3 regions of the Neobacillus sp. Fa239 genome follow, and region 1 is predicted to be linked to each of the others. Evidence: predicted binding sites of a transcription regulator. Region 1 holds the regulator's gene; each other region holds the start of a gene.
The links. Region 1 encodes LexA, which represses DNA repair genes until DNA is damaged. Its sites were predicted from a motif close to CGAACATATGTTCG; they were not measured.
Positions count from the first base shown of each region.

Region 2: the regulator LexA is predicted to act here: its motif matches at 5,101-5,114, upstream of ACZ5XR_RS19380 (Y-family DNA polymerase).
Region 3: the regulator LexA is predicted to act here: its motif matches at 7,103-7,116, upstream of recA (recombinase RecA).

Region 1 is NZ_AP041611.1:1,577,687-1,588,685, forward strand. Features, by position in the region: gene ACZ5XR_RS07500 (GDSL-type esterase/lipase family protein) at 1-44, opposite strand, end outside; gene ACZ5XR_RS07505 (hypothetical protein) at 192-488, shown strand; gene ACZ5XR_RS07510 (DinB family protein) at 518-985, shown strand; gene ACZ5XR_RS07515 (class I SAM-dependent methyltransferase) at 1,097-1,726, shown strand; gene ACZ5XR_RS07520 (hypothetical protein) at 1,994-2,245, shown strand; gene ACZ5XR_RS07525 (trimeric intracellular cation channel family protein) at 2,394-2,999, opposite strand; gene hflX (GTPase HflX) at 3,152-4,450, shown strand; gene ACZ5XR_RS07535 (methionine gamma-lyase family protein) at 4,464-5,735, shown strand; gene ACZ5XR_RS07540 (MerR family transcriptional regulator) at 5,978-6,352, shown strand; gene glnA (type I glutamate--ammonia ligase) at 6,383-7,717, shown strand; gene ACZ5XR_RS07550 (hypothetical protein) at 7,856-8,323, shown strand; gene lexA (transcriptional repressor LexA) at 9,048-9,671, opposite strand; gene yneA (cell division suppressor protein YneA) at 9,831-10,160, shown strand; gene ACZ5XR_RS07565 (YneB family resolvase-like protein) at 10,178-10,825, shown strand; gene ACZ5XR_RS07570 (DUF896 domain-containing protein) at 10,906-10,999, shown strand, end outside.
Region 2 is NZ_AP041611.1:3,929,218-3,940,216, reverse strand. Features, by position in the region: gene namA (NADPH dehydrogenase NamA) at 1-84, opposite strand, end outside; gene ACZ5XR_RS19405 (glycosyltransferase family 2 protein) at 160-1,299, opposite strand; gene proC (pyrroline-5-carboxylate reductase) at 1,359-2,204, opposite strand; T-box leader at 2,287-2,506, opposite strand; gene ACZ5XR_RS19395 (MBL fold metallo-hydrolase) at 2,702-3,661, shown strand; gene ACZ5XR_RS19390 (SDR family NAD(P)-dependent oxidoreductase) at 3,671-4,468, shown strand; gene ACZ5XR_RS19385 (YqzH family protein) at 4,829-5,020, opposite strand; gene ACZ5XR_RS19380 (Y-family DNA polymerase) at 5,178-6,437, shown strand; gene ACZ5XR_RS19375 (YolD-like family protein) at 6,463-6,798, shown strand; gene ACZ5XR_RS19370 (CDGSH iron-sulfur domain-containing protein) at 6,928-7,134, opposite strand; gene ACZ5XR_RS19365 (iron-sulfur cluster biosynthesis family protein) at 7,247-7,573, shown strand; gene ACZ5XR_RS19360 (alpha/beta hydrolase) at 7,570-8,502, opposite strand; gene ACZ5XR_RS19355 (hypothetical protein) at 8,598-8,741, opposite strand; gene ACZ5XR_RS19350 (hydroxymethylglutaryl-CoA lyase) at 8,803-9,708, opposite strand; gene ACZ5XR_RS19345 (acetyl-CoA C-acetyltransferase) at 9,857-10,999, shown strand, end outside.
Region 3 is NZ_AP041611.1:1,474,584-1,485,582, forward strand. Features, by position in the region: gene yfmF (EF-P 5-aminopentanol modification-associated protein YfmF) at 1-246, shown strand, start outside; gene yfmH (EF-P 5-aminopentanol modification-associated protein YfmH) at 246-1,538, shown strand; gene ymfI (elongation factor P 5-aminopentanone reductase) at 1,619-2,341, shown strand; gene ACZ5XR_RS07075 (DUF3243 family protein) at 2,419-2,676, shown strand; gene ACZ5XR_RS07080 (DUF3388 domain-containing protein) at 2,848-3,636, shown strand; gene ACZ5XR_RS07085 (helix-turn-helix domain-containing protein) at 3,659-4,561, shown strand; gene pgsA (CDP-diacylglycerol--glycerol-3-phosphate 3-phosphatidyltransferase) at 4,617-5,195, shown strand; gene ACZ5XR_RS07095 (competence/damage-inducible protein A) at 5,206-6,450, shown strand; gene recA (recombinase RecA) at 7,222-8,262, shown strand; gene rny (ribonuclease Y) at 8,583-10,142, shown strand; gene ACZ5XR_RS07110 (TIGR00282 family metallophosphoesterase) at 10,241-10,999, shown strand, end outside.

The DNA.
Region 1 (10,999 bases):
TTTCCAAGAGCAGTGTATTGAAAGTGTTTGTGTAAATCAGACAAATACTCACCTCCTTTTTATTAAAATCAATAATATACTACTATCTAAGGTAGGAATTAGAATCGGCAACTGTCCAGCTGTTTCCATAAAAGATATTGTGCTAATGGGAGTGAGGTTTTTTTGTATAATAAATAAAGGAAAGTGATAAAATGTTTGAACATGTGAAAATGAAATTGGAGATAGCACTATTAGATTGGGAGGCGATGAAGAAAACTTCCTACGATGAAAGCGAAGATTTTGCAGAACGGTTTGAGTTGCATTTTTATGAGTTCATCGATGAATTAAAGATTTGGTATCTGCAATTAGGAAAGCGGCCAACCACCATCGAAGAGGCAGAAAATCTTGCCGAAATAAAACAAATCCTTGAACGGTTGCCTGAACCACTTGTTCTCAACTTTTATAATGAGCTTGATTTAATTATTGAAGGCAAAGAACAGGAACTATAAAATTAAAAAAGTAAAGGTGAGGAATAAGTATGAACGAAAAAATGATATTTTCACAATTGGATTTCTACCGCAAAATTACATTAGGGCTTTTTGATAAAATTGATGAAGATGCTGCTGATAAAATTCCTAATGGTTTTAATAACTCCATCCGCTGGCATCTGGGGCATATTTATGTGTCGCAGGAAAATCTGGCACTCCGTTATGCCGGGGTTGAACCACAAATACCTGCTAATTATCAAGAATTATTTAAAGGGGGAACTAGGCCTGGGGAATGGAAAATGAGCCCACCTTCGTTAATTGAGCTAAAGAAATATTTAACTGACCAGTCTGACCGTATCAAATCAAGCCTGCAAGGCAAACTAGACCAAGCAACTGTGTTACCTTTTTCTATTCCTGGTATTGTAGAATTTCAAACAGTAGGCGAAACACTCAATTTTTCCCTTTATCACGAAGGACAGCATACAGGATTTATTAAATCCTTAATAAAGGCATTGTGAGCTTAACCTAATAGTCTAGAAATGGAAGACTCCTGTTTTCCTCTGTCCCTTCTTACAAATTATTTTCACCCCCCAAGATCACTTAAAACAAAATAGGAAGGAGATAGAGGTATGACAGAATTTTGGGAATTAAGTTTTATAGAACATCAAATGATGTGGGGATTTGAACCATCAGACTCAGCAATCCTGACAAAGGACTTTTTCCTTGAAAAGAAAGTTAAGGATATATTGATCCCCGGTATTGGATATGGTAGAAACGCCAAGGTTTTTATTGACAACGGAATAAAGGTAACAGGTATTGAGATTTCAAAAACGGCGATTGATTTGGCAAGGCAAAATGGAATTAATAGTAGTATTTTTCATGGCTCAGTAACTGATATGCCTTTTGATCACAAACTTTATGACGGTATATTTTGTTATGCACTTATTCACTTATTGAATAATCATGAGAGGGCCAAGTTGATTAATGATTGCTATAATCAGCTAAAACCAAACGGATATATGATTTTTACTACTATTTCAAAAGAGGCCCCCATGTTTGGAAAGGGCAAACAACTGGGTAAAGACTATTTCGAGATAATGGAAGGCGTAAAAATGTTTTTTTATGATTCTGCCTCGATAAAACAAGAATTTGGAAAATATGGACTGATAGAATTCTCGGAAATTGTTGAGCCACATAAAAATATGGAAAATAAACCTCCGTTTAAATTTATAATGGTAAAATGTCAAAAAGAACTATAATTACCATGTTGATAAGGCTTATGAATGTGCAGGGATTGCTTCGGTAATCCTTTTTTCATGGAAGTAAAAAATCCGGCTGCTGTAAAAAGGCAGCCTCTTTGTTATTAACTGACAATTATGTAGTTTTTTATGATCATTCTCATCTTCTCTTATCGCACATATAATAAAGCAAATGTTTTAATCTTATTCCAGACTTCATGTTTACCTGTTTTAAAAATTTGTTAGAGAATCGTTTGACATTTTAAATTTTTGAAATGGGGAATGGGTATGAGAAATTATTTTTCGTTTTTATCTTTACTTTTATCTATTGTTTTAATTTTAATAATGAAAATTAGAGATCAATGGGAACCTGTTTTTTATCTAATTGCCCTGCTTCTTTCAATAATAGGAATTGTAACTTCATTTTTTATCAATAAAGGCATTGTTCGATGGGTAGCTCTAATTGGAAATACACTGATGTTTTTGTTAATCGTTATTTTCTCCATTTTAATTATTGTTGCATTAAAAAATTTTACATGAAGATTCATTTCTAAGTTGTAAGGATGAAGCTGCAGGTTTGTTAATCAGAAAAATGGCGTGTCATAACTGTTATCAGTTTACACGCCATTTCTAATGTCATTTATATGATAGATACCTAAAAACGGAAGACTAATAGTCTCCCGTTTTCTTAATTTCCTTCTAGTCTCCGAATCGGCAGCTTCCAATCATATGTATAAGAAAGCACGCGTAAGACGGTGATCACACCGAACAGGGTATATAATTCCCAAGCTTCGGTGGTAATTTTTAATCCAATAATTAATCCAGCAAGAATGGCCCAAACCGCATAAATTTCCGAGCGGAGTACGATAGGTTTCCTTCCTGCTAACAAGTCGCGAATGATTCCGCCGCCAATTCCGGTTAAGACAGCAGCGACTATAACGGCGCTTAGAGGATGGTTCATTTTTGTTGCATAGATGGCACCCTGAATCGCAAAAGCAGACAACCCGATGGCGTCGGACAAGTTTCCCCATTTTTGCCAGTGCTTTAGAAGATTGCTTGGGAATAAAAAAACGGCCGTAATCGCTAATAAGGCAATTTCAAAAAACAACCCCTGATCCCATAGAGCAGATACCGGTACCCCGATTAACAGATTACGAATCGCACCGCCGCCGAAGGCTGTGACGATCCCTAAAATAAAAACACCCAAAATATCATATTCTTCCTCCATTGCGACAATCGCACCACTAGCGGCGAAGGCAATGGTTCCAATCATACTTAGTACTTCCCACGTCATGCTAACCCATTTCTCCTTATTTCTACTATATAGAACGTTAATAGTATATTCATATAAACAATTTTGATTGTATCACGGTTGGATAAAAATACAACACAAATTTTGAATAATTGTGAACGATGGAAAATTAGAGTATCCAGAGAATTTTTGATATGATGGAACAAGAAGTTTATGGAAAGGAAGATGGTCCATTGGAACAAAAAGACACGATAGAAAAAGCGATCCTTGTCGGCTGCCAAACTCCTGAAGAAGATGAACTGCGCTTTACCTATTCAATGGAAGAATTAGCTTCGTTGACAGAAACGGCTAAGGCTGAGGTGCTGATTTCTGTTGTTCAAAAACGGGAGCGAATTCATCCAGCCACCTATTTAGGCAAAGGCAAAGTGGAAGAACTGAAAGCATTATCCGAAGAGCTTGAAGCTGATATCGTGATTTTTAATGATGAGCTTTCCCCAAGTCAAAAGCGAAATCTTGCACAGGAAATTGACGCAAGGATTATTGACCGGACTCAGCTTATTTTAGATATTTTTGCCCAAAGAGCCAGGTCAAAGGAAGGAAAGCTTCAGGTTGAACTGGCCCAACTGCAGTACATATTGCCGCGCCTTGCCGGGCAAGGAATTGCCTTATCAAGGCTTGGAGCCGGAATCGGGACAAGAGGACCCGGGGAAACAAAATTGGAAACAGACCGCCGCCACATTCGCCGCAGGATTGACGATATTAAAGCTCAGCTCAAGGTCATTGTCCAGCACCGTGAGCGTTACCGGGAAAGAAGAAAGAAAAATAAAACCTTTCAAGTGGCCATCGTTGGCTATACCAACGCCGGAAAATCAACGCTGTTCAACAGGCTGTCAGAAGCCGAATCCTACGAGGAAAACCAATTGTTTGCCACACTTGACCCGATGACACGGAAATTAATTTTACCAAGCGGTTTTTTAGCGTTGATTACCGATACCGTCGGATTCATTCAGGATTTACCGACCGCCCTGATTGCGGCTTTCCGCTCGACATTGGAAGAGGTGAAGGAAGCGGATTTGCTTTTGCATGTGGTCGATATGTCAAATCCTGATTATTTTCACCATGAAAAAACGGTCCATAAACTGCTTGAAGACTTGGAGGTAAAAGATATTCCGCAACTAACCGTCTATAATAAAAGGGATCTGGTGCACCCAGACTTTGTTCCTACTGCAGACACTCCTTCCATCTTTATTAGTGCATTTGACAAAGAAGACCGCGATGCCTTAAAAAGAAAAATGGAATCCGTCGTGATCGAGATGATGGCGCCATACCAAGTGGAAGTTCCATCAACAGAAGGAAAACTGCTTTCCTTATTGAAAAATGAAACGGTATTAAGGGAATTAACCTTTAATGAAGAGAGCGGACACTATCAATGCCGGGGATTTTCACTAGAAGACCATCAAATAACAGGACAATTACAAAAATTCAAAGTTTAGATTGGAGTACATCATGTTTCAACAGTTGAAGAATGGGGAAAAGCTTCAGCCGATTGTGGCAGAAGTAGAAAAACAAATTGCCGAGGTTCATAAGAAGATTGAGGAAAGAGCCGAAGTAAATCAGTTTCGCGTATGGCAGAGCTTTCAAAAACATAAAGTTAGTGATTCGCATTTTATCCCAACAACAGGTTACGGCTATGATGATATTGGCCGTGATACATTGGAACTAGTCTATGCGGATGTTTTCGGCGGAGAGGCAGGACTTGTTCGTCCGCAAATTATTTCCGGGACTCATGCGATATCCATCGCGCTGTTCGGCGTCCTTCGTCCGGGAGACGAACTCTTGTATATCACCGGAAAACCTTATGATACCCTGGAAGAAATCGTCGGAATCCGCGGGAACGGGGTCGGTTCCTTGAAAGAGTTCGGCATTTCATATGATCATGTTTCACTCGCTGAAGAGGGAACGATTGATTGGGATACCGTTTCCAGCAAAATCAAGCCCAATACAAAAATGATTGGCATCCAGCGTTCGAAAGGGTATGCGACAAGACCATCTTTCACTGTTGCTGAAATCAAAGAAATGATTTCATTTGTTAAGGAAATTAAAGACGATGTGGTTGTCTTTGTGGATAATTGCTACGGCGAATTTGTCGAGGAGCTGGAACCTTGTCATGTCGGTGCCGATTTAATGGCAGGCTCACTGATCAAAAATCCGGGCGGCGGCATCGTCAAAACAGGCGGCTATATTGTCGGGAAAAAACGCTGGGTCGAAGCCTGTTCCTACCGGATGACTTCTCCTGGAATCGGGGCGGAGGCAGGTGCCTCGCTTTACAGCCTGCAGGAGATGTACCAAGGCTTTTTTCTAGCCCCGCATGTGGTTGGTCAGGCATTAAAAGGGGCGGTTTTCACCGCAGCGACCCTTGAAAAACTAGGGATGAATTCTTCGCCTAAATGGGATTCCATGAGGACAGACCTTATTCAGTCGGTCCAATTTGATGACCGCGACAAAATGGTCGCTTTTTGTCAGGCCATTCAATTTGCTTCCCCAATCAATTCGCATGTCACTGCGTATCCTGCCTATATGCCAGGCTATGAGGATGATGTCATTATGGCAGCAGGCACCTTCATACAAGGGGCAAGCATCGAACTGACCGCAGATGGACCGATTAGACCTCCTTATGTAGCCTATGTCCAAGGGGGATTAACCTACGGCCATGTCAAAATGGCTATTTGTCTGGCACTGGATCGGTTGCTTGAAAAGGGGTTAATTAAGTTAAAATAAATTTGTTATATAGAGGGCAAAATAAATTGTCCTCTTTTTTTGAGGTTTTGAATCCGGTTTTGGAGTTTTGTACATTTTTACAAAAGATGGATGAGCTATTAGCAGGAAATAAAATTATATAAAAAATCATGTTAGAAAACCTAACATATGATTGACATCTTTTCTAACACGAAATATAATAACAATATAAATCAGCAAGAAGGAGGAGAAATTTGGTGACTGGAAAGGAAATTCGCCGTTCCATGCCGCTGTTCCCGATCGGAACTGTCATGCAGCTTACTGAACTAACTGCCAGACAAATCCGTTATTATGAAGAACACCAATTGATTTCTCCAGCAAGAACAGACGGGAACCGGCGCCTATTTAGCTTAAACGATATTGATAGGCTGCTAGAAATTAAAGATTTAATTGACCAAGGCGTTAACATGGCGGGAATCAAGCAGTTGTTCTTTATTAAAGAGCAGCAGTTAAATATGACACCGCCACCGACTGAAAAAGCCAAACGCGAAGTAACAGATGAACAACTAAGAACCCTTCTAAGAAATGAATTATTGCATTCGGGTAGACTAAATCGGTCGACATTACGCCAAGGAGACATGTCACGATTTTTCCATTAATTAATTAATTAAAAAGCAGGGGGTAATACCATGTCTAAGTACTCAAGAGAAGATATTCAACGATTGGCAAAAGAGGAAAACGTTAAATTCATCCGTTTACAATTCACCGACATTCTCGGCACCATTAAAAACGTAGAAATTCCAGTAAGCCAATTAGAAAAGGCGTTAGACAATAAAATGATGTTTGACGGTTCTTCTATCGAAGGTTTTGTACGCATTGAAGAGTCCGATATGCAGCTTTACCCAGATCTTAATACATGGGTAGTTTTCCCTTGGACAGCTGAAAAAGGAAAGGTTGCACGTCTAATCTGTGATATTTATACACCAGAAGGAAAACCATTTGAAGGGGATCCTCGTAACAACCTAAGACGTGTGTTACAAGAAATGAAAGACTTAGGATTCACTAACTTCAACTTAGGACCAGAACCTGAATTCTTCTTATTTAAATTAGATCAAAAAGGTGAGCCAACTTTAGAGCTTAACGACCAAGGCGGCTACTTCGACTTAGCGCCTACTGACCTTGGCGAAAACTGCCGTCGTGATATCGTTCTTGAATTAGAAGAAATGGGCTTTGAAATCGAAGCATCTCACCACGAAGTAGCACCAGGACAACACGAGATTGATTTTAAATATGCGGATGCCATTACTGCATGTGACCAAATTCAAACATTCAAGTTGGTTGTAAAAACAATTGCTCGTAAGCACGGCTTACACGCTACCTTTATGCCAAAACCATTATTCGGTGTAAACGGATCTGGAATGCACTGTAACCTTTCTTTATTCAAAGACGGCAAAAATGCATTCTATGAGCCAAGCGGCGACCTTGAATTAAGTGATACGGCTCGTCAGTTCATTGCCGGCATCTTAAAGCATGCTCCAAGCTTTACAGCGGTAACGAACCCAACAGTTAACTCATATAAGCGTTTAGTACCTGGTTACGAAGCACCTTGTTATGTGGCATGGTCTGCAAGAAACCGTTCACCATTAATTCGTATTCCTGCTTCACGCGGCATGAGCACACGTGTTGAGGTAAGATCTGTTGACCCGGCTGCAAACCCATATCTTGCCATGGCTGTACTATTAAAAGCAGGTTTAGATGGAATTAAAAACAACTTAACTCCTCCAGCTGCTGTAGATCGTAACATCTATGTGATGAGCAAAGAGGAAAGAATTGAAGAGGGAATCATCGATCTTCCAGCAACATTGGCTGCAGCACTAGATCAATTAAAAACGGACGAAGTGATTGTTTCCGGTCTTGGAGAGCACATCTTCGAGCACTTCGTAGAAGCGAAAGAAATCGAATGGGATATGTTCAGAACAGTCGTTCACCAATGGGAACGCGATCAATATATGAGCATGTATTAAAAAACGAAAGCCTCGGCGCACTATGCGTCGGGCTTTTTTTATTTTTATTTTGCTAATTCTGTTCATGAATATGCAACTTTCGTATTCATGGTATCCTTTTTCAATAAAATGGAAAATATGTGGAAGAGGAGTGTTTGAATGATTGGACTTATTATTGCTATTATTATTACAAATCTTATCGCTTTTTCTACAAATAAAAGACTATCCCTAAACCAAATTGTTCATATTTGGATGTTTACGGTAGCCTTTCAAATGAATTTTGATTTTTATGTAGATATGGAACATCATGGTTACTGGTATTTTACAAAAAAAGCAGACTGGAGAGAATTGCCGACAAATATTATGCTTGTTCCTCCAGTTAATATAATATTTTTAAATTTTTTCCCGTTTGAAAAAGCTAAAATAAAACAAGTAACCTTCTTCATCATTTTTTTAATTGGAATATTAATTTATGAGGCAGTAGCTTTACTTCCCGAACCATGGGGTTACTTTCATTTTGGCTGGTGGAATTTAGGTTACTCAGCAATTTTAGATCCAATCCTGTTACTCATTTTATTGGGTTATTTTAAGTGGATTCGTTGGATTGAGGTAAAGCAGTTGTCATGAAATGATTTTAGAGGTGTCGCCAATAGCTTTTATAGGTGACACTTTTTGTTTTTTCTATCTCACTTTTGTCGCCTTTAGTTAGGTTTATAAAACTCATTCGTCTTTTTAAGTTTTCGGAAAAGCTTAGAGTGATTACCTACAAAATAGTACATGCCCACATTCATACTATATAAAATGATATAAGCAATTAGTGATAACCATATAGACCAATGAATGTAAGTAGCTACTTTCATAAAATGTGCTATTTTCTCTAAAACAGTTGTGACTATCGCAGCACAACAAACATAGTAAAACCAATGTTTCCTAAGGAACTGCCAAGTTGCCAATCCTAAAATAAATAAATACATGGAGCATGGATAGAGAAAATAGTATAAAAGGAAATCAAATATTTCATACTTATCACGATCATTCGAAAAATATAAATGAATCTGCAGAAGAAGAGCACAATAATCGATTGTTAGTGTAAAAACCCAATAGGATATAAAATGAACAAAGGGAATTCTCTTAGGCATAAAGAAAATTAGGAAAAAAACAGGAATAGAATTAAAAGAATCAATTAGGATCACCTATGACTATTGTGGACAAATACAACATATTAAGTCAAATAAAACAAATTTTTGTAAAAAATGGAAATTAATATTAGGGAATTCCCTATATTCGCAAAAGCATTCAGTAAATTGTCCAACAAAAAAATGGCTTGGAGCAAAAACTCCAAGCCATTTTTCTAATGAATATGACGGTATACTCCAATTACTTTCCCTAAAATAGAAACGTTTCGTAAAATAATTGGCTCCATTGTTGAATTTTCTGGCTGCAGGCGAATGTAATCTTTCTCTTTAAAGAATCGCTTACAGGTTGCTTCGTCTTCTTCGGTCATGGCGACAACAATGTCACCATTATTAGCGGTACTTTGCTGCTTGACAATGACGTAATCCCCATCCAGTATGCCGGCTTCTATCATACTTTCCCCCATAATTTCAAGCATAAAAACATGCTCATCTGAAGGTGCCAGTCTTTCAGGAAGAGGGAAATATTCCTCCACATTTTCAATGGCCGTAATCGGAATACCAGCTGTAACTTTTCCGACAACCGGAACATTAACAACATTGTTTCTTGGAATATGTGTACTTTCATCCATTTCTAATATTTCAATCGCTCTTGGTTTAGTAGGATCCCGTCTAATCAGACCTTTACTTTCCAATCTAGCTAAATGACCATGGACTGTTGAACTGGAGGCTAAGCCGACTGCCTCGCCAATTTCTCGAACGGATGGCGGGTATCCCTTTTTCTTAACCTCGCCTTTGATAAAATCAAGGATATCCTGCTGCCTTTTTGATATTTTTGCCATAGTATGTACACCTCGCCCTAGTAAATGTTGCCTTAATTATAGCATGTTCGCCAATTTTATACAAACATAAGTTCGAACATTTTGTTGACAGCAAACGAATGTTCGGTTTATAATAAAAACCAAGAAGACGAACATATATTCTATTAAGAGGTGCGAGTTATGAAAACGTTATGGAAAAAATATTCTTATGCTATCACTCTTATTCTATTAAGCTGCTCTTTAGCAATCATGTTTTCCATCCATTTGAATGCAAACACAAATGATAAATACATAAAGATTACCGTTTCAACAGGAGATTCACTTTGGAAAATTTCTGATCAGTTTTCTGGTCAGCATTCCCTTACCCATGAGGAGTTTGTCAGCTGGGTTAAGCTGCACAATCAGCTGGATGATGATAATATTTATCCAGGGGAAGAGATTGTAATCCCTGTAAGTAAACATGCAAATGCAGATTCTAATATGGAATATGCAAGTGCCGCAGCAGAATAGAAAGTGAGTTAATAATAATGAAAGCCATTATTTATTGCCGGGTAAGTACAACGAAAGAAACCCAAGAAACGTCATTAATGCGTCAAGAAGAAGAGCTGCTTCAATTGGCAAACCTCCATCAATTTGATGTCATTTCCATTATTAAAGAACAAGCAAGTGGATACGAACTAGAAAGAGATGGAATCCTTCAATTATTGGATCTGGTGAAAGAGAAACAAGCGCATGCCGTGTTGATCCAAGATGAAACCAGACTTGGAAGAGGAAACGCAAAAATAGCTTTATTACATTGTATTTTAAAGGAAGGAATAAAGCTTTTTAGTATATCTCATAATGGAGAATTGCAGCTTTCCGAGTCTGATTCTATGGTATTAAAGATTGTTGGGATGGTCGAAGAATACCAAAGGAAATTACATAATATTAAAATTAAGCGTGGTATGAAACGAGCCGTTGCGCAGGGATATCAACCGGAGAAAAACCTCAAGAATCTGGGCGAGCATGCAGGCAGAGAAAAAATCGATGCCCCAATAGAGGAAATTATTCGGCTTAGAAAAAACAAATTAACCTTCTCTGAAATTGCGGCTGTTTTAAGGGGCTTTGGATACAACATCTCCAAAGCCACTGTTCATAGAAGATACCAGGAGTATATACAGTCAATTAAAGACTAAGTCTTTAACCTTGTCAGAACCTCTTTTTTTTAGTAAAATTTACTCTTTGAAAGGATTTTATTTGAAAGGAAGGTTCTTAAATGCTTTCTAAAGAAAAGATGGCTAGAATTAATGAGCTGGCAAGAAAATCAAAAGCTACTGGATTAACGGAGCTAGAAGCTAAAGAACAGTCCA
Region 2 (10,999 bases), 2.4 Mb from region 1:
ATACATGCACATTGGTGACATGACAATCCGATTTTTTAATGTAACCCCTTTTATGGTATAGGGAGAAAATAATTTTGCTGACATTGAAAAGCCCTCCTGTTTCTATATCTACCAATATAAAGTATAACAAAAGGCTGCCAAATATAAAAAATTCCAGCTTTAATCTTTTTCCCTCAGCTCACTTAATCGATATTTGGTTCCCCTCCAAACAATCCCTCCCCGTATAAAGGTAAGAAGGCTTGCGCGGATAATGGAATACATAAACAGCAGGGCTGTTATTGGAAAAACAAGAAACAACAAAGGAGAGAATCTCGTCATCCTTCTAATGATGATCATATATAGAATGCCGCTTGTAAGAATATTCCCCAAACTTAATAGGGCAATCGTTTTGTTGGTTGAAAAAATGGTCAGGAAAGGAAGAAAATGAGTGAAAAAGATTCCGATAATCGCCAAAAACACCATGCTGATTCGATAATTTAGTCCGGCAAATGTATTTTTTTCAAGCCCTACTAATGCTTCCTTTAAACTGCCGTACCATTCTACTTCAACCAAGCTGAGAGCTGTTGCGATTTTCTGCCGAAAACCTTCGCGTTTCATTTTCATTCCCAGCTGCAGATCATCGTCAGGGCGCATTCTTACCTTTTCGTGAGTTCCAAATATAACATACACTTCTTTTGAAACAAGGTTAAAAGCACCAATTCCGGTCCCGATTTTTGACTTAGGGTTGTTTGCCTGCCAGGGGCGTTTAAAATAGGAAAAGCCGAACAGGAAAAAGGCAACAAACGATTTCAGCCAAAATCCTGATGCCTTTAAATTGGGAGCAATGGTTAAATGGTCTAGCTGGTTCCGCTCAAAATAAAGTAATGCCTTTGCGAAGGCCTCCCGTTGATAAAATACATCCGCATCAGTGAACAACAGCCATTTTCCCTTCGCATGGTTCGCTCCCGTAAATAATGCGTGATTTTTCCCAAGCCAGCCTTCAGGTAAATCCTGAATATGGATGACTCTTACCCTCGAATCACCGTTCGCTAATTCGTTCATAATTTTTCCGGTTTCATCAGTCGAGCGGTCATTAACAAGAATCCATTCGACATTTGTATAACTTTGCCGCAATTGACTTTGGATGCTCGATTTAACATGCTGTTCTTCATTTCGGGCGGCAACAATAACGGATAATAGCGGACCGTCTCTAAGTCCATTTTCATTTTCAAGCGAATCTATCTTTTGCAATCCGATGAGTGCGTCTACGAGAAAAGTCAGCCACACAAGGATGCCTATAATAAATAAAACGGTCAGCATGTTTAACACTTCCCAGCCCTTTTCTTTTAGTTTATCGGATTAGGAGGTAAACAACCAAATTAAGCTCTTTGTTCTGCTGCTTCAAGCTGTGAACATAGGGCGCTGCCCATCTTTTTTGATTGTTCTGTGGCAGCCTTTATACAGGCAATGAGCGCTTGCTGCACCCCATTTTCCTCGAGAACACGAATGCCTGCTTCCGTCGTTCCTCCTGGGCTTGTTACATCCTTTCGCAGCTGCACAGGAGGCTTGATTGATTTTTTCACCATTTCTGCTGCTCCAATCAAGGTTTGAACAATCAGCTCCTGTGCCACTTGTTTATCTAAACCTATTTCCACAGCGCTATTTTCCATGGCTTCAATAAGATAATAAATATAGGCAGGGCCGCTTCCGGAAAGGCCTGTTACGGCATCAAGCTGTTCTTCCTCAACAAAAGTCGTTAAACCGACTGTTCCAAAAAGCTCTTTCGCTTTTTCAATTTGCTGAGGAGTGACACGTTCATTGACGGCGATTGCGGTTGCGGATTTTCCAACTGTTGCGGACGTGTTCGGCATGGCCCTTACAACAGCAAGCGGCTGTTTGGCGAGCAGTTCGATTGAATTCATGGAAACTCCAGCTAATACGGAAACAACCAGCATTTGCTCCGTTAAATAGGCTCGGATGTTTTGGATGGCACTGGCAGCATCCTTAGGCTTCATCGCTAAAATGACTATATCTGCACCGTTAAAAAGGTCCTGCTGATTATACGTGTGATTGACCCCAAACCGTTCGCCAAGCTTGATGAGCCTTTCTTCGTTTTTACTGTTTGTTACCCAAACATGTTTTTGATCAATTAAACCATTTTCAAGAATTCCCGAAATAAATGCCTCTGCCATAGAACCCGCTCCAACAATGGCGATTTTCTTCATGAATATTCCTCCCATTTTTCAAATTGAAATTTGTCCAGCTCCCAGTGACTTTATCTAATAAAAACAAAAAGACCCTTCATCCAAAAAGGACGAAAGGTCTATCTTCCGCGGTACCACCTTCATTTACCCAATTAAACATAAAAAGGGTTCACTCGACTCCCGATAACGCGGGATCACGTTAGGTTTTCCTAAATGCTCATAAGGTAGGTTCAATGATCAAGAGGGCGGTGAAGCCTTTCAGCCTTTAGAGCTTCACTCTCTATCGCCATTTCTCATTTACTGGTCTTAGTCATCGCGTATAATGAATTAAATTTTAATAGTGATTATGCAAGAAAAACAGCATGTCTGTCAAGAATTAATTTCACGGAATTTTTTATTTTTTCTAAAAAGTTATGCAGAAATAATGACATTTTATGAAAAAATCGGTAAACTTATTTTTAAATATTAATGACTGTGTCCTATTCTTTATTTAACTATAACGTTAAGGAGATTATATAATGACAGAATGGAAAGATGGAATTGCGAAGATTACGTTACCCACTCCGTTTGCCGTAGGAGATGTCAATGCCTATTTGATCAAAGGCGAGCGGTTAACACTTGTTGATGCAGGAGTAAAAACAAAAGAATGCTGGAATTCGTTGAAAATTCAACTGGCTGATTTACACTTGAAACCTGATGATATTGAGCAGGTCATCCTGACACACCATCACCCTGACCATGTTGGCATGCTTGATTTTTTTGCCGATACATTAGAGGTTTACGGTCACCCGTTCAATGAACGCTGGATTCATCCAACGGAATCTTTTTTGCAGCTGCAGGAAGAATTTTTTACAGCGCTGTTTTACCAATTTGGCTTACCAGAGGAATACAAGCCATCACTGGCCAATTTAAGAAAAACGTTGAAATATTCCTGTGATCGGTCACTTTCCGGCCATCTTGTTGAAGGAATGAATCCTCCAGGACTTCATGGATGGCAGGTTATTGAGACGCCGGGGCATGCTCAGAGCCACATTGTGTTATTGCGCGAAAAAGATGGTGTAGCAATTGGGGGGGATCTCATACTTGCCCATATTTCACCCAATCCATTGTTAGAACCGCCGGTCCCTGGTGAAAAAGAAAGGCCGAAGCCGCAGCTACAGCAAAATGAATCCATAAAAAAACTATTGGCTTATCCTATTTCATTTGTGTACACAGGGCATGGAGAAGAAGTGTATCAATTACCAGAGTTAATTGAAAAAAGGCTTACTCATCAGCATGAGCGGGCAATGACTGTCCTTAACTGGCTGAAGGACGAGCAGCTAAGCGTTTTTGACATCTGTAAAAGACTTTTTCCGTCTGTATATAAACGCGAATTGCTGCTGACCATTTCGGAAACGGTTGGACAGCTTGATTATTTATCATCTATCGGTGAAATTACTAATAGGGATTTAGTGCCGATGCTTTTTCAGGCTAGATGAGGTGTTTGAATGGGTCGTGATCAAATAAAAGGCAAAAATATTGTTGTAACCGGCGCTTCTGGAGGAATTGGGGCGGAAATTGCCAAGCTATGTGCGGCAAGCGGAGCCAATCTCGTTTTGCTGGCAAGAAATATTGAAAAGCTGCAGCAGCTGCAAACCATGCTTCAGCAGAAGAATAGGGTACAGGTAAATGTTTATCAGCTCGATGTTTCGGATACGGATCAAGTGAGAGAAGTTTTTGAACGGATTTTTGAGGAAGTTGGAGAGATTGATATCCTTGTGAACAATGCTGGCTTCGGGGTTTTTCGTGAAGCACATGAAGCATCGATTTCTGAAATCAAAGGGATGTTTGAGGTGAATGTTGTCGGGCTCATGGCTTGTACAAGCATGTGCTTACCGAAAATGCGTGAGAGGCGCCGGGGGCATATCATCAATATTGCCTCCCAGGCCGGAAAAATAGCTACACCAAAATCAAGCGTCTATTCCGCTACCAAGCATGCCGTTCTAGGGTATACGAATTCACTAAGGATGGAAGTCGCTGACTATAATATCCATGTAACCTCCGTCAATCCCGGTCCGATTGCCACAAATTTTTTTAACATTGCCGATGAAACCGGCAATTATGTAAAAAATGTGCAACGATTTATGCTGCAGCCGGAATATGTTGCCGAGAAGGTCGTTCACAGCATGCTAACGAAAACAAGAGAAATCAACCTGCCGCGCTGGATGAATATGGGTAGCATTGTCTATGTGCTTTTTCCAAGGCTGTTTGAGCGGATAGGCAAACGGGTGTTGAATAGGAAATGAAAGCCCCTTAGGGCACCCTCAATTTGATAGACAATTTATCTTACAAAAAATGCTTAGAAACATAAGTAGTCTTATCCTTTAATGAGTAACCGGTGATATTTAAAATAAGCGGAGATTTTTCGGTTAAATTCAGAATGGAGCTCTTTTCGAGGGAATTAAGGGGAGGATTTCCGGTTATGCAAAGAAAAATCCCCCATTTTCATGTTTTTCGAGTCAATAGGCGGAATCTCTCCGTCTATTTAAGCTATTTTCAGTGCTATTTCCAAATTAAGAGAAGTTTCTCCACTTATTTATCAAACCCGATGCTTAACATGCCTCTAAACCGATAAGAGCGGACCCACACGGACTTTTTTTGCGGAATCATCCTGTTAAAAATTCATATACCAGATCATTGATGACTTCATACAAATCTGCTGCCGGCTCCTCTGCCTTCGTCTGTAAAATCCGCTTGGTTAATTCCTCCAAATCCTGTTCGCTTAACAGCATGGAATCAGGTTCATAATACTGTTTGAAACAATTCTTAATCATTTTCACAATCAATTTTTTCTCCATGTCAGTGCACCTCATGCTTATTATAGCGTTTTTTCGCGCTATTTCCACAATTAAAAATGTCAATAAATTTCCATTGAACACGAACGCATATTCGCTTAATATAATGAGTATAATACAAAAGAACAAATGTTCGTAATTTGTGTTTGGAGGAAATCTTATGGTCGATTACAGCCTAGCACCGCAAAATAAAATTTTATGTGTCGACATGAAAAGCTTCTATGCCAGCTGTTCAGCTGTCATGCTCGGCCTCGATCCCCTGGATTGCTATATCGTTGTAGCCGGAAGCCAAGAGCGGCAGGGAAGCGTTGTGCTTGCCGCTTCGCCGCGCATGAAAAAAGAATTTGGAATTAAGACAGGATCGCGGTTGTTTGAGCTTCCCAATGATCCGCGCATTCAAGTGGTTGAACCGAAGATGGCCACCTATTTGCGCATTTCTACAGAAATTTCCAAGGTTTTTAACCGTTACGTACCCAAGGAAGCAATCCATACGTATAGCGTCGATGAAAGCTTCATCAAAGTGGATGGTGCCATCCATCTGTGGGGTGACGCCCATACGATTGCCCAAAAAATAAAGAATGATATTGAGCGGGAATTTCAGCTGCCATGTGCGGTGGGGATTGGCCCGAATATGTTAATGGCGAAGCTTTGTCTTGACCTGGATGCGAAAAAAAAGGGAATAGCCGAATGGACATATGAAGATATCCCGGCAAAGCTGTGGACCGTATCTCCGCTGAGAGAAATGTGGGGGATCGGCCGGCGGGTTGAAAAGACGTTAAACGGGATGGGTATTTTTACGGTTGGCCAGCTGGCTCGATATGATTTAGAAGCACTAGAAAAGAAATTTGGCATTATGGGTAACCAGCTTTACTATCACGCCTGGGGAATTGACCTCTCCGAGCCCGGAGCCCCGATTATTCAGGGGCAGATCAGCTTTGGAAAAAGCCAAATTCTTTTAAGGGATTATAAAGAGGAAAAGGAAATCAAGCTTGTCATCTTGGAAATGTGCGAGGAGGTGGCACGAAGAGCAAGAACGCATCTTAAAGCGGGAAGGACGATCAGTCTCGGAATTGGCTACAGCCAGGACGAATTTGGCGGTGGTTTCCATCGCTCACGATCCATTCCGCGGCCGACGAATGTGACGATGGAGCTTTACCGAGTCTGCCTCGAATTATTTCATGAGCATTATAACGGAAAGACGGTCAGGCAAATCAGCTTGGCGATCAGCAATATTGTCGATGACTGTGAGCTGCAGCTTGACCTTTTCGACATGGGTGCTTATAAGAAGCGAGATCTGGGCTATGTAGTGGACTCCATCCGCAGACGCTTCGGTTCCGCTTCCCTATTGCGTGCTGTTTCCTACACGGCGGCAGGAACCGCCAGGCACCGGGCCACACTGGTGGGCGGGCATAAGAAGTAATTTTTAAGGGAAAGAAGGAGAGGATATGATTCGTGACCGCGGCAGAATCAAATGGACGTCGATGATGCTTCCTGAGCATGTGAAACTGCTTAGGGACTGGGTTAAGGAAGACGGCTTTGAAGACCGAAAAGAAATGGATGAACAGCAGCTCGAGTTAATGAATGAAATCCTGTTTGAAGCCATCGAGTTTGACCAATTTGTCACCATTACGCATTATCGGAATCGGAATTACGAAATCGTCATCGGAAAAATTCACTACTGGGATGAACTGGTACAAAAGCTTCATATCGTCGACCGGTTTGAAGAGATGCACCGCATTTCGATTAGCGATATAGTGGACATTCGGCGGACGGATTCATAGATAATAGAAAGAGGCAAAAGGGTCTGACCCCCTTGAACAACACTCTATAGATAGCTTTTAAGATAAGTTTAGCTATATATTGACGTTGCGGGGTCAGACCCTTATGTTTGCGGACAGCCTCATATGAGATTAATCAGCTTTAGGAACCCGTACCTGGGATTCGAAATGCCCTTTATGTGAGCCGTCACAAAAAGGTTTATTTTTTGATAAACCGCAGCGGCAAAGTGAAAAGGACGGCTTCGTTGTATAAACATTGCCCTCTCCGTCGACTAATTCCACATCACCTGTAATCCGCAGTGACCCGTTATCATTTACTTTAATTTGAACTTTTGTCATACTTAACACTCCTTAAAATGTTTTTACTTTGAGAGCTGCTTTAAGCAGAAAAATAAAAGCTTCAAAAAACATATGATACAATCATCATATGACAATAGAGGAGGCTTTAAACATGAAGATAGAAATTACAGCAGCCGCCGCTGAAAAAATAAAGGCAAGAACTGACGGCCATAAAGGCTATTTAAAATTAAAATACGATACAGACGGCTGCGGTTGTGCAGTAAATGGTGTAGTAGTATTGTGGTTTGCGGCTGAATTAGAGGCTGATGACATCAAGATTGAAACCAATGACCAGCCGGTTTATATCGAAAAGTCAAAAGAAGTTTTCTTTGAAGAGCAGATGAAAATCGATTTTTCAACGGCAACCAATTGTTTTCAACTAAAAAGTCCGCAGCAAATCCTGAACGGTTATATGAGCCTCGTCATGAAAACAGACTAATCCAATTGGATAGTCTGTTTTAATACGGAAACGTATTTTTCCAAAAACTCATCAATAACCCGCTCATAATCGGTACGATTTTCGTTAAATGATTGGGCGTGACGTCCGTTTTCAGCTAAATATAGCATTTTTGGGCCTTTTGTATGCGCGAATAATTCCTGTGTCATCGTTGGCGGAATATAATCATCCATACGGCTGTGAATAAAAAGAATCGGATGTTTGATATTTTCAATCACCGAAATGGGTGAAACGTTCTGAATCGAATATTTATCGCGAAAACGTAAGATGAGGTCGCCAATTGGTATCAATAGGCCGGGGAAAAGCTTGAAATCCTTTTTGATCAGATACGCAAGCTGTGCCTTGAAATCAGAAAATGGACAGTCCGCAATGTAAAAATCAGCTCCATCCTCGATCATCCCGGCATACAGTAGCATGGTCGAAGCTCCCATTGATTCCCCATGAATTCCGAGCAGCAAATCCGGTCCTTTTTCGTTTTTAAGCCAGTCGACGACTGCTTTTAAATCAAACTTTTCATAATGACCATAGCTCGTTGTTTTACCACCGGATTCTCCATGGCGCCGATGATCGTAAATCAGGGCATTAAAACCGCGTTTCAGAAAGATATTCATGTATTTAACCGAATTGACTTTTGTTTCGGTTACGCCATGAGAAATAATAATATAGCGATTAGTTTGATGGGGTTCAACTAGAAGAGCTTTAATGGAATAACCAAATGGGGAGGGAATTAAAACCTCCCGTTTTGAAAGGGATTTAAATTCATCCTGATTAAATCTCCCCGCTTCTTTTTCCCGCTGTAAAATAAAGTCCTCATTTTTCTTTTTCATATACATAATCCGGTTGGTAAAATAAATGGCAAGCGCAAGCCAGAAAAATAACAATATAAACAGAGCGCGAAATGCCTTTTTCATTATTTGGCACCTCCTGAAGAAAATAACTATAATTTTCCTATTTACACTAATAGTACATGAAAAAAGCCGCAAATACTAATCGCGGCTTCAAATAATTACTGTTCAGCATTCTGTCTTTTGGTTGGATGCGTCGCTTTTTCCACTTCTTCAGCAGCCATCATACGCTTGCCGCCTCCTGCTGAATCTGCATAGTTTTTTCCCTTTTGGCTATTTCCTTTATCCCGTTTTTGACTCATCATTCAGTGCTCCCTTCAAATTGGTTCACCTAATAAGATGCATGAATGAAAGAGTGATTATTCATTATACGGATTGTTTATGGAGTTGAAAATAGCCGCTGTCAATTGTCCGTGACAAATGTGGCCGAACGATTTCAATGGCGTTTACAAGCTTGTCAAGATCCACACCCGTGCTGATTCCCATTCGTTCTAGCAAATAGACCACATCCTCAGTCGCTGCATTCCCGGCTGCCCCTGGAGCAAATGGGCAGCCGCCAAGTCCGCCTGCAGAAGTGTCAAATCGGTCAATCCCTGCTTGAAGAGACGCTAAAATATTCGCAAGAGCAAGCTTGCGGGTATCATGAAAATGCGCTGTCAGCAGGATGTTGGTAAATTCATTTTTTAATTTTGAAAATAAGGAAAAGGCTTCCGTCGGTGCGGCCATCCCGATCGTATCGGCCACACTTAATTCATCTACACCTGCCAGGACAAATTCACGGCAAAGCTTGATTGTATCCGACTCATTGATTTTTCCCTCATAAGGGCAATAGAAGGAGGTTGAAATACAGGCGCGGACAAAGTAACCCTTTTCTTTCAGTTCCGCGATAATGGGCTTCAATTCCGCTAGACTGTCCGCAGTTGATTTATTAATATTTTTTTGATTAAACGTGTTACTCACACCGACAAACACGGCAACAGCCTTGCAGTTGGTCGAATAAACGCGGTCAATTCCCCGTCGGTTTGGTGCAAGAACAATGTCCCTTGATCGTTCATCGAGGCAATCAAGGACAATTTCAGCGGCATCCGCCATTTGCGGCACCCATTTCGGAGATACGAATGATGTCAGCTCCATTTCCTCAAGCCCGGCATTTTTTAACCCGGAAATAAACTGCTTTTTAATATCAGTCGGTACGAACAATTTTTCATTTTGCAGCCCATCGCGTGGACCAACTTCAATAATTGTTACTTTTTTAGGCAAATTTAACATCATTTTCACCCTCCATTATTCATACTTTCATTGTAGAGGGGTTAATTTACAAAAATCAAGAATAAATGAAATTTTGACAAAATTAGAGGATTTTTTAGGACTGTGCTAGAAGTATTAAAGGTAAAAAAGGTTGGAAAGGAAGAGAAGAAAAATGAATCAAACAGAAGTAGTAATCGTCAGTGCAGTCCGCACAGCAATCGGGAATTTTAACGGCAGTTTAAAAAATGTTTCAGCAACCGACTTAGGAGCAACGGTAATTAAGGGGGCACTTGAACAGGCAGGGGTCAAACCGGATCAGGTGGATGAAGTGATCATGGGGAATGTTCTGCAGGCAGGTCTTGGTCAAAATCCGGCAAGACAGTCTGCCATTAGAGCGGGCATTCCTGAAAGCGTTTCCTCCATGACGATTAATAAATTATGCGGGTCAGGCTTAAAGGCTGTTCACCTTGCCACGCAAGCAATTTTAACGGGAGACGCAGAAATTGTCGTAGCAGGTGGTATGGAAAATATGACCCAGGCCCCATTTTTATTAAAAAATGCCCGCGACGGCTTTAAAATGGGCGATCAGAAGCTAATTGACACCTTGCTTGGAGACGGGCTTCATTGTGCTTTTAACAACTACCATATGGGTGTTACGGCAGAAAATTTAGCTGAGAAATATTGTTTGACAAGAGAAGAACAGGACGAATTTTCGGCTTGGAGCCAAGAGAAAGCCGTTAAAGCCATTGAAGCAGGGAAATTTAAAGATGAAATTGTCCCTGTTGTCATCCCGCAGCGAAAAGGCGAACCAGTTATTTTTGAAACAGATGAATATCCGAAGAAAGGAACAACAGCGGAAAAATTGGCGGGATTGCGTGCCGCTTTTAAGAAGGATGGCACGGTAACAGCTGGAAACGCTTCCGGAATCAATGATGGCGCGGCAGCTGTGGTGGTGATGTCTAAGAAAAAAGCCGACGAACTGGGATTAACACCGTTGGTGACCATTAAAGGAAATGCCAATGCAGGGGTGGACCCGAGCATCATGGGAATCGGTCCTGTACCAGCTGTTAAAAAGGTATTGGAAAAAACAGCATTATCAATGGAAGAGCTGGACTTAATTGAAGCAAATGAAGCTTTTGCAGCCCAATCTTTGGCTGTAGACTGTGAACTGCATTTTAATAAAGAAATCCTTAATGTGAATGGTGGAGCCATTGCCCTTGGACATCCAATCGGAGCAAGCGGTGCAAGAATTCTCGTCACGTTAATTCATGAGATGAAACGGAGAAACTCTAGAATCGGCTTGGCTGCACTTTGT
Region 3 (10,999 bases), 100 kb from region 1:
GATTTCACAGACCAGGAATTAGAACAAACCAAAGCAGTCATCCAAAACCAAATGCTCGAAACGATTGATACATCAAGAGGCTTGACTGAGGTACTCTACCATAATGTCGTCGCAAAGGTAGAAATCAAATTAGAACAATGGCTCGAAGAAATGCAGAAAGCAACAAAAGAGGAAATCATTGCCGTGGGACAAAAGATTGAGCTTGATACGATTTATTTCTTAACGGGAACGGAGGAGGGTAAATGATGGAAAAGATTACCTTTGATCAGCTTCAAGAGGAGCTTTTTCATGAAAAACTTCCCAATGGGCTAAATGTCTATATTTTACCGAAGAACGGCTTTAATAAAACATACGCAACATTTACAACAAAATATGGTTCGGTTGATAATACATTTGTTCCATTAGGAAAAGAAGAGTTTGTAAAGGTTCCCGACGGTATTGCCCATTTCTTGGAGCATAAGCTTTTTGAAAAGGAAGATGGCGATGTGTTTCAACAATTCAGCCGCCAGGGAGCATCGGCAAATGCCTTTACTTCTTTTACCCGAACAGCCTATTTATTTTCCAGTACATCAGATGTGGAAAAAAACCTGGAAACATTAGTCGATTTTGTTCAAGACCCTTATTTTTCTGAAAAAACAGTGGAAAAAGAAAAGGGAATCATTGGTCAGGAAATCACCATGTATGATGACAATCCTGATTGGCGTCTGTATTTTGGATTAATCCAGAACCTTTACAAAAATCATCCGGTTCGAATTGATATTGCCGGAACCATTGAATCCATTTCACATATAACAAAAGATTGGCTGTATGAATGTTATAATACGTTTTACCACCCAAGCAATATGCTGTTATTCATTGTCGGTCCGGTCGACCCCGAAAAATTTATGAATCAGGTAAGAGAAAATCAAGCCAAAAAAGATTATAAAGACCAGCCGGAAGTTAAGCGTAAATTTGAAGAGGAACCAGTCGAGGCAGCCGAGCCGAAACAAGTATTAGAAATGAATGTTCAAACCTCCAAATGCTTAGTCGGCATTAAGGCTCTTCATGTTGACCAAACTGGAGAGACCATGTTAAAGAATGAGTTAACAATGAATATTCTGCTTGATTTGTTATTCGGGAAAAGCGCCGCTAATTATGATCAACTATATAATGATGGCCTTATCGACGAAACGTTCTCCTATGACTATACACAGGAACAGGGTTTTGGCTTTGCAATGATTGGCGGTGACACAAGAGAGCCGGACCAATTGGCCGAGCGCCTGAAGAAAATGCTGCTCAATGCAAAAAACGGAAATTTATTTTCTGAAGAACAGCTTGAACGGACCAAAAAGAAGAAAATTGGCTCTTTTTTACGGGCCATTAACTCACCTGAATATATCGCCAATCAGTTTACACGCTATGCCTTTAATGATATGAACCTGTTTGATGTCGTCCCGACACTTGAAAAAATTACAATACAAGATGTACAGTCATTGGCATCCGAAGTCATTGCAGAGGAACGATTCTCAGTATGCCAGGTCGTGCCGAAGAAAAAGTAAGATCGTCTAGCGCCGTATGTCAAACGGCGCTTTTTTTCGGATATAATGGTAGCAGTACCATATAGAAAGAGTGAGCAATAATGAAAAAACATGCACTCATCACGGGAGCAAGCGGTGGAATTGGACAAGCGGTGGCATTAAAGCTGGCCCAGGAAGGATTCCGTTTATATTTACATTACAATCGAAATGAACAGTCGATGGCGGAGCTAATGGAAAAATTGCAAGCATTTGGCGGAGAATATATGCCTATTCAAGCGAATTTGGCTGAGCGGGATGGATATAAACAGGTTTGCCCTCATATTTTCTCACTTGATGCCATTATTCATTGCAGCGGAAACAGTCATTATGGACTTTTAGTTGATTTACCTGAGGAAGATGCAGAAGCGATAATGAATGTACATATATTAAATCCATTATTAATGACAAAGAAACTGCTCCCTAAATTACTTAACAAGGGCGCAGGAAATATAATTGTCATTACCTCCATTTGGGGGCAGATGGGTGCTGCATGTGAAGTGGCCTATTCCACAGCAAAAGGAGCCCAAATTGCATTTGTCAAAGCGTTAAGCAAGGAGGTTGCATTAAATGGTATTCGGGTAAACGGTATTGCCCCTGGCGCCATAGCAACGCCGATGCTCGGCAGCTTTACAAAGGAGGAGCTGGTTTCGCTTACCGATACGATTCCGATGGGGAGATTGGGTTTACCGGAGGAAATTGCTAAAGGAGTTTCCTTTTTATTATCCGAAGAATCATCATATATAACCGGACAAATTATTGCCATAAATGGCGGCTGGTACAGTTAAGTTTTTTACGTTTATTGAATAAATCTCCCCGCCTCGCCACAAAATAATCTTGTACTAATTTAAAGGAGGGTTTTAAAATGTCTGTTTTAGATAATTGGAAGCAGTGGGAAGATTTTCTTGCCAACCGACTTCATCATGCGCAAAATGAAGGAATGAGCGAGGGAGCTATCAGCAATCTTGCGTTTCAAATTGGCGATTATCTTTCAAATCAAGTGGAGCCAAAAAACGAACAAGAACGAATTCTCGCCGATTTGTGGTCAGTAGCAGATAAAGGTGAACAACAAGCAATTGCAAATATGATGGTAAAACTAATCCAAAATAATGGAGAGCGTTAAAAGAGAGGGAGGTTCCTCTCTTTTTTTTGTTTTTTCAATAATATCTAGTTTTATGACCGTTATCCTTGATTTTACTTTCATCTTCCATCAAAATCATTTATTATAAGGTTTAGATAGGGATACGTGAAAAATGTCGAATTATCTTCACATATAGCATGAGGAGGGTTTTTAATGGGGAAAAAAGAATGGTATTTGGAATATGAGATACAAATCAACCGTCCGGGATTATTGGGCGATATATCATCCCTCTTAGGTATGCTGTCTATTAATATTGTAACGATCAATGGTGTGGATGAAGGCAGACGAGGATTATTAATTAAAGCAAAAGATGATGATCAAATAAAACGGCTTGAGTCAATTTTACATACTATGGATACAATAAAAGTAATAAAGTTAAGAGAACCAAAGCTGCGGGACCGTCTTGCTGTCAGACACGGCCGCTATATTCAAAGAGATGCAGATGATAAAAAAACATTCCGTTTTGTAAGGGATGAGCTTGGATTATTAGTTGATTTTATGGCAGAATTATTTAAGCAGGAAGGGCATAAGTTGATTGGAATCCGCGGTATGCCTCGTGTGGGAAAAACGGAATCTGTCGTAGCGGCAAGCGTGTGTGCCAGTAAAAGATGGCTGTTTGTTTCTTCCACTCTTTTAAAACAAACGATTCGAAATCAATTAATTGAAGATGAATACAATGAAAATAACTTGTTTATTTTAGATGGAATCGTTTCGACCAAACGGGCAAACGAGCGCCATTGGCAGCTTGTCCGTGAGATTATGCGTTTACCTGCCGTTAAGGTCGTGGAACATCCTGATATATTTGTTCAAAATTCCGAGTACACTCTTGAAGATTTTGATTATATTATCGAGCTTCGGAATGACCCAGATGAAGAGATTACATATGAAGTGGTTGAAAATAATTTACTCTCCGGTTCGGATTTTGGAGATTTTAATTTTTAATAAATTTGGAAGGTGTTAAAAGTTGACTGAATTAGGTAATCGACTAAAGGAAGCCCGATTAGCCAAAAATTTAAGTTTGGATGATTTGCAAACCATCACAAAAATTCAAAAACGTTACTTAATTGGTATTGAAGAAGGCAATTATTCCAGCATGCCCGGAAATTTCTATGTTCGTGCCTTCATTAAGCAATATGCAGAAGCATTGCATATGAATCCTGACGAGCTTTTTGAAGAATATAAAAATGAAATTCCCGCTGCGCATAATGAGGATCTTTCAAATCAATTATCAAGAGTGAAAACTCGTAAAACGATTTCCGAGAGTAACTCTAAGGTTTTTGATATTCTGCCCAAAATCTTAATTGGTGTTTTTGTCATTGGTGTGGCCGGGTTACTCTACTATTTTTTAATTAACCATCCCGGCAACACTTCAAATGAATCTTTCAACAAAGTAAACGATCAAGCGAAGATAGAAAGAGCGAAAAATCTTGTACAACCAAAAAGCGAAAATGCTAACAAAGCGTCAACCGGAAATAATACGAATGCCGCTGGTAACCAAACTGGTTCGACGACGCCTGCAAAACCTGCACCACAACAGGAATTAAAAGTGGTTCAAAGCGCCGGCCGCAATTCAACCTTCCAATTGAAAAATGCAAATAAATTTGTGGTTAAATTGGTTTCAAATGGTCAAACATGGGTAAATATTAGGAATGGTAAAGGGTATTCCTTCTTCCAGGGAATGCTTACTAAAGGCAGTACCGACAGTAAAACAGTCGATTTATCAAAAGAAAGTCAGGCTGTGCTTGTTGTCGGCAATGCGCTGGATACAGATATTTATGTGAATGACCAGAAGCTTGCGTACTCTGTTGCACCGGATAAAGTGGTTCGTCAGAACATTACGATCCAATATGTTCCGAAGAACAAATAGTCATCTGTCCGATGGCTATTTTTCACTTTGTTGAAATAGATTTGGAGGTTTTACGATGAATATACCAAATAAGATAACGGTTTCGAGAATATTATTGATTCCGTTATTCTTGATTATAATGCTTGTCCCTTTTAAATGGGGAACGATGCATTTGCTTGGAACAGACTTGCCGGTCACCCATTTTGTCGGGGCATTAATATTTATTTTTGCATCTGCTACCGATTGGGTGGATGGTTATTATGCAAGAAAATATAACTTGGTTACGAATATGGGGAAATTTCTTGATCCGCTGGCCGATAAGCTTCTTGTTTCGGCAGCCTTAATCGTTTTAGTAGAATTGGGATACGCTTCCTCTTGGATTGTCATTGTAATTATCAGCCGGGAATTTGCCGTGACAGGGCTTAGGCTCCTTTTAGCAGGGGAAGGTGAAGTGGTCGCTGCCAATATGCTGGGAAAAATTAAAACATGGACACAAATTGTTGCCATTGCCGCTCTACTTTTACATAATTTCATTTTTGAGATGATTTCTTTTCCATTTGCACAGATTGCTTTATGGGTTGCCTTGATTTTCACGATTTGGTCCGGATGGGATTATTTTGCTAAAAATAGTCATATTCTGAGAAACTCAAAATAGGGGTGTTAAGATGAATGCTGAGATTATTGCCGTTGGCTCAGAACTATTACTTGGTCAAATCGTCAATACTAACGCTAGGTTTTTGTCACAGCAGTTAGCCGGCATGGGGATTAATGTATTTTACCACACGGTCGTTGGTGATAATCCTGACCGTTTAGAGGCAGCTGTTTCGATTGCTGAAAGCCGATCCGAATTAATTATCTTTACCGGTGGCCTCGGTCCGACAAAAGATGATTTGACAAAAGAAACAATTGCAAGACATATTGGCAAAAAACTTGTTTTCGACCAAGCCGCATTAGATTCTATTGAGGTTTATTTCAAAAAAACGAACCGGCAAATGACAGAAAATAACCGGAAACAGGCACTCGTCTTCGAGGGTTCGGTTATATTGCCAAATGATCATGGAATGGCACCAGGGATGGTGGTGGAGAGCGACGGGCACATTTACATGCTTTTGCCTGGCCCTCCAAAAGAAATGGAGCCCATGTTCTTAGACTATGGTATTGGTGCGCTTTCCGCACAAGTCAAATCCAATGAGAAAATTGTTTCAAGGGTGCTAAGATTTTTCGGGATTGGCGAAGCCGCATTGGAAACGGAAATCCTTGATTTAATTGATGCACAAACGAACCCGACGATAGCCCCGCTGGCCTCTGATGGTGAGGTAACGTTAAGGCTGACCGCCAAGCACCAAGATGTTACGACAGCAAATTTTATGCTGGATGAAGTGGAAAATACGATTAGCCTGCGGGTGGGGCAGTATTTATATGGCTATGATCAAACTTCTCTAGTGAATGAATTGAGCAAAATTTTACACGAAAAGAAATGGACCGTTTCTGCTGCAGAAAGCCTGACAGGGGGAATGTTTCAGCAGGAGCTGTCAGCGATTCCCGGAGCGAGTGCTGTTTTAAAAGGCGGAGTGGTCTGCTATACGAATGAGGTAAAGCGCAACGTATTAAGTGTGAAAGAAGAAACGATTCAACAATATGGAGTCGTTAGTGAACAATGCGCCTTGGAGCTTGCAGAAAATGTCGCTGCGCTTACGGGGGCGGATATTGGGATTAGCTTTACAGGCGTAGCCGGCCCTGATAAGCAGGAAGGCAAGCCTGTCGGAACCGTTTATATTGGGATTGCTATTAAGGGGCGTCCGACCGTTGTTCGGGAGGTCATTCTTGCCGGTGCGCGGGAAGCCAACCGTGTCCGTGCTGTTAAATTGGGATGCTATTATTTGTTGAAAGAAACACAAAATGCTGTGTAGCGTTTTGTGTTTTTTTGTTGGAATGCGATTGCTGGCTGTTGCTACGAGCAAGGTGTATTTGTGTAACGGACAATGATGGTGCAGAGAATCTTGGAGTTGTCCGTAATCGTTGGTGTAATGGACAAAGCAGGTGCAGAGAATTTTGAAGTTGTCCGTAATCGGGGTTGTAACGGACAAAGCTGGTGCAACGAATCTTGGAGTTGTCCGTAATCGGGGTTGTAACGGACAAAGCAGGTGCAGAGAATCTTGGAGTTGTCCGTAATCGTGGGTGTAACGGACAATGTGGGTGCAGAGAATCTTGGAGTTGTCCGTAATCGTGGGTGTAACGGACAATGCAGGTGCAGAGAATCTTGGAGTTGTCCGTAATCGTGGGTGTAACGGACAATGCTGGCACAGAAACTCTTGGAAATGTCCACAATCGGTGGTCTTACGGACAAAACCGTTGAAATCAATCAAAATAGTGACCGTAAAACGTGGTCAATTAGAAAAGAACATAATAATTTTCAAATATCTCAAATCAAAATCTACTATTTCATTTTATATTTTCAGACAACTAACAAAAATAGGTAATTGGGCAGTCTAGCCCTACCAAAAATCCTCAAATATCAGTGGAATTCACCTAATTTCACATCTCAATTCAAACAAAAATAGTCGAATGGATGTTCGATTTTTTGCTCGACAAATATCCTAAAAGAGGTTATATTATTAATAGGTTTCAAAATGATAGATTGTCTGAACTTTTATTTATATATATTTGAGGAGGAACGATTAGTGAGTGATCGTAAAGCGGCCTTAGAAATGGCGTTAAAGCAAATAGAGAAACAATTCGGTAAAGGCTCCATTATGAAAATGGGAGAGCAAACAGAAACAAGAATATCTACTGTTCCTAGCGGCTCATTAGCACTTGATGTAGCTCTTGGTGTAGGTGGGTATCCTCGGGGAAGAATTATTGAAATCTATGGCCCTGAATCATCTGGTAAAACAACCGTAGCCTTACATGCTATCGCAGAAGTACAAGCAAAAGGCGGCCAAGCAGCGTTTATCGATGCCGAGCACGCACTTGACCCAACCTATGCACAAAAACTTGGTGTAAATATTGATGAGCTATTATTATCTCAGCCTGACACAGGCGAACAAGCCCTTGAAATTGCGGAAGCACTTGTCCGAAGCGGTGCAGTTGATATTCTCGTTATCGACTCTGTTGCAGCCTTAGTCCCTAAAGCAGAGATTGAAGGGGAAATGGGAGATTCACACGTAGGCTTGCAAGCCCGTTTAATGTCTCAAGCCCTTCGTAAATTATCTGGTGCAATTAATAAATCAAAAACAATCGCGGTCTTTATTAACCAAATTCGTGAAAAAGTTGGAGTCATGTTCGGGAACCCCGAGACGACACCAGGCGGCCGCGCCCTTAAATTCTATTCAACCGTCCGTCTAGAAGTCCGCCGTGCCGAAACCTTAAAACAAGGTAACGACATGGTCGGAAACAAAACGAAAATTAAAGTTGTAAAAAATAAAGTAGCACCTCCATTCCGTACGGCGGAAGTGGATATTATGTATGGTGAAGGTATATCTAAAGAAGGCGAAATCATTGATATGGGAGCAGAACTGGATATCGTTCAAAAGAGCGGGTCATGGTATTCCTATAATGAGGAAAGACTTGGTCAGGGCCGTGAAAATGCGAAACAGTTCTTGAAGGAAAACCCTAATATTCGCTTGGATATTCAACAAAAAATCCGCGCGCACTATGGTTTGGATGGAGAAAAAACCGTTACTGAAACAGAAGATGACGACCAATTTGAATTACTTGACTAAATCTAAGAATGAGCAAAGCCAAACCAGGTTTTGCTCTTTTTAATAAATTCGCATAATTATTCAACAAAATGTATTTTTATTCATCAAAAACCCAACGAAAAACCGTGTAGTATATAAAGAAATTCAAAATATTTCAAAAAGCTGTAAGGACATACCCTTGACAATAAATTTGCACACATTTACAATTAACATGTATATTTTACATTTTTGAAAATATTACATTGAAAAGCCTTAGTGCTTGCTGTATGTTGAGTCTAAACAATGTACATGCCGACACTTGAAAGAAGAAACAAAAGTTCATAGCAAGAGGAGGTGTAACGATGGGTCCACTTACAATCGCCTTCATTTTGCTTGGCCTTATCGTCGGTGCCGTTGTTGGCTATTTGGTTCACAAATCCATTGCTGATGCAAAAGTTGCAGGAGCAAAGAATGCTGCAGAGCAAATTCTTGAAGAAGCAAAGCGTGATGCTGATTCGTTAAAGAAAGAAGCATTGCTCGAGGCAAAGGATGAAATTCACAAGCTTCGTACTGAAGCAGAACGTGAGGTTCGTGAACGAAGAAATGAAATGCAAAAACAAGAAAATCGTTTACTGCAAAGAGAAGAGAATTTAGACCGGAAGGATGATACGTTAAATAAGCGTGAAATTCTTTTAGAAAAGAAGGATGATTCTCTAAACCAAAGACAACAGCATATTGAAGAGATGGAAAGCAAAGTGGAAGTGTTAGTACGAACACAACAAACTGAACTAGAACGAATTTCGAGCTTAACGCGTGAGGAAGCGAAATCGATTATTATAGATCGAGTTGAGCAGGAGCTGACTGTTGATACAGCCATCATGATCAAAGAAAGCGAAACCCGCGCAAAAGAGGAAGCTGACAAAAAGGCGAAAGAAATTCTCTCGCTGGCAATCCAGCGTTGCGCTGCTGACCATGTTGCGGAAACGACTGTCTCTGTCGTCAACCTTCCAAACGATGAAATGAAGGGCCGTATTATTGGCCGTGAAGGACGAAATATCCGTACACTCGAAACATTAACTGGAATTGATTTAATTATCGATGATACGCCGGAAGCTGTTATTTTATCTGGATTTGATCCAATTCGTCGTGAAACTGCTCGACTCGCCCTTGAGAAATTAGTTCAGGATGGACGAATCCATCCGGCACGAATCGAGGAAATGGTTGAGAAATCTCGTCGTGAAGTAGATGAATACATCCGCGAAGTCGGTGAACAAACGACATTTGAAGTCGGTGTTCATGGACTGCATCCTGATTTAATCAAAATCCTTGGTCGTCTAAAATTCCGTACGAGCTACGGGCAGAATGTTCTTAAACATTCAATGGAAGTTGCACAGCTTTCAGGTTTACTGGCAGCTGAGCTTGGCGAGGATGAAACATTAGCTAGACGTGCAGGTTTACTCCACGATATCGGTAAAGCAATTGACCATGAAGTAGAAGGAAGCCATGTTGAGATTGGGGTAGAGCTTGCTACAAAGTACAAGGAACACCCTGTTGTCATTAACAGTATTGCTTCACATCATGGCGATACGGAACCAACATCTGTCATCGCTGTCCTAGTGGCTGCAGCTGATGCCTTATCCGCTGCAAGACCTGGTGCACGCAGTGAGACTCTAGAAAATTATATTCGTCGTCTTGAAAAGCTTGAAGAAATTTCTGAGTCCTATGAAGGTGTAGAAAAGTCATTTGCTATTCAGGCTGGTCGTGAAGTTAGGATAATTGTTAGACCGGATACGATAGATGATCTAGCTGCACATCGCTTGGCACGGGATATCCGAAAGCGGATTGAAGAAGAGCTTGATTATCCTGGACATATAAAAGTAACAGTTATCCGTGAAACACGGGCTGTGGAATACGCAAAATAAGGCGGTGCGAATGCACCGCTTTATTTTTTGAAACGATTAAATAATCAGCTGTTGTGATACAATTTAAATAGTTAGGTCAAAAGCAGAAAGGGAAAAACATGAATTTATTATTTATTGGAGATGTTGTGGGTTCACCCGGGCGTGACATGGTGAAGGAATACCTTCCGAAACTAAAAGAAAAATACCGGCCGAATTTCACCATTATTAATGGGGAAAATGCAGCCGCTGGTAAAGGAATTACAGAGAAAATATACCGTGAATTTTTGGGCTATGGCGCTCAGGCCATTACACTTGGAAATCACTCATGGGATAATAAGGAAATTTTTGAATTTATAGATAAGGCGAAAAATATGGTGCGGCCGGCGAATTTTCCGGAAGGCACTCCTGGTAAAGGGTTGGCCTTTTTTAAGGTAAATGAATTTGAAGTTGCAGTAATCAATTTACAGGGCAGGACCTTCATGGCGTCAATTGATTGTCCATTTCGTAAGGCAGATGAATTAATTGAAATTGCGCGTGCGCGGACACCCATTATTTTTGTTGATTTCCACGCAGAGGTTACGAGTGAGAAGCAAGCAATGGGATGGTATTTAGACGGAAGAGTTTCAGCAGTGGTAGGAACGCATACGCATGTACAAACTGCGGATAACCGTATTTTGCCGGGAGGAACAGGCTATCTCACGGATGTGGGCATGACTGGACCTTACGATGGCATTCTTGGGGTGGAAAAAGAAGCCGTCCTAAAGAGATTTCTGACAAGCCTTCCTGTGCGCTTTGAAGTGGCAAAAACCGGCCGTAATTTGCTGAGCGGAGTTTTGATTGAATTAGATAAAAAAACGGGTCTCTGCAAGAAAATAGAG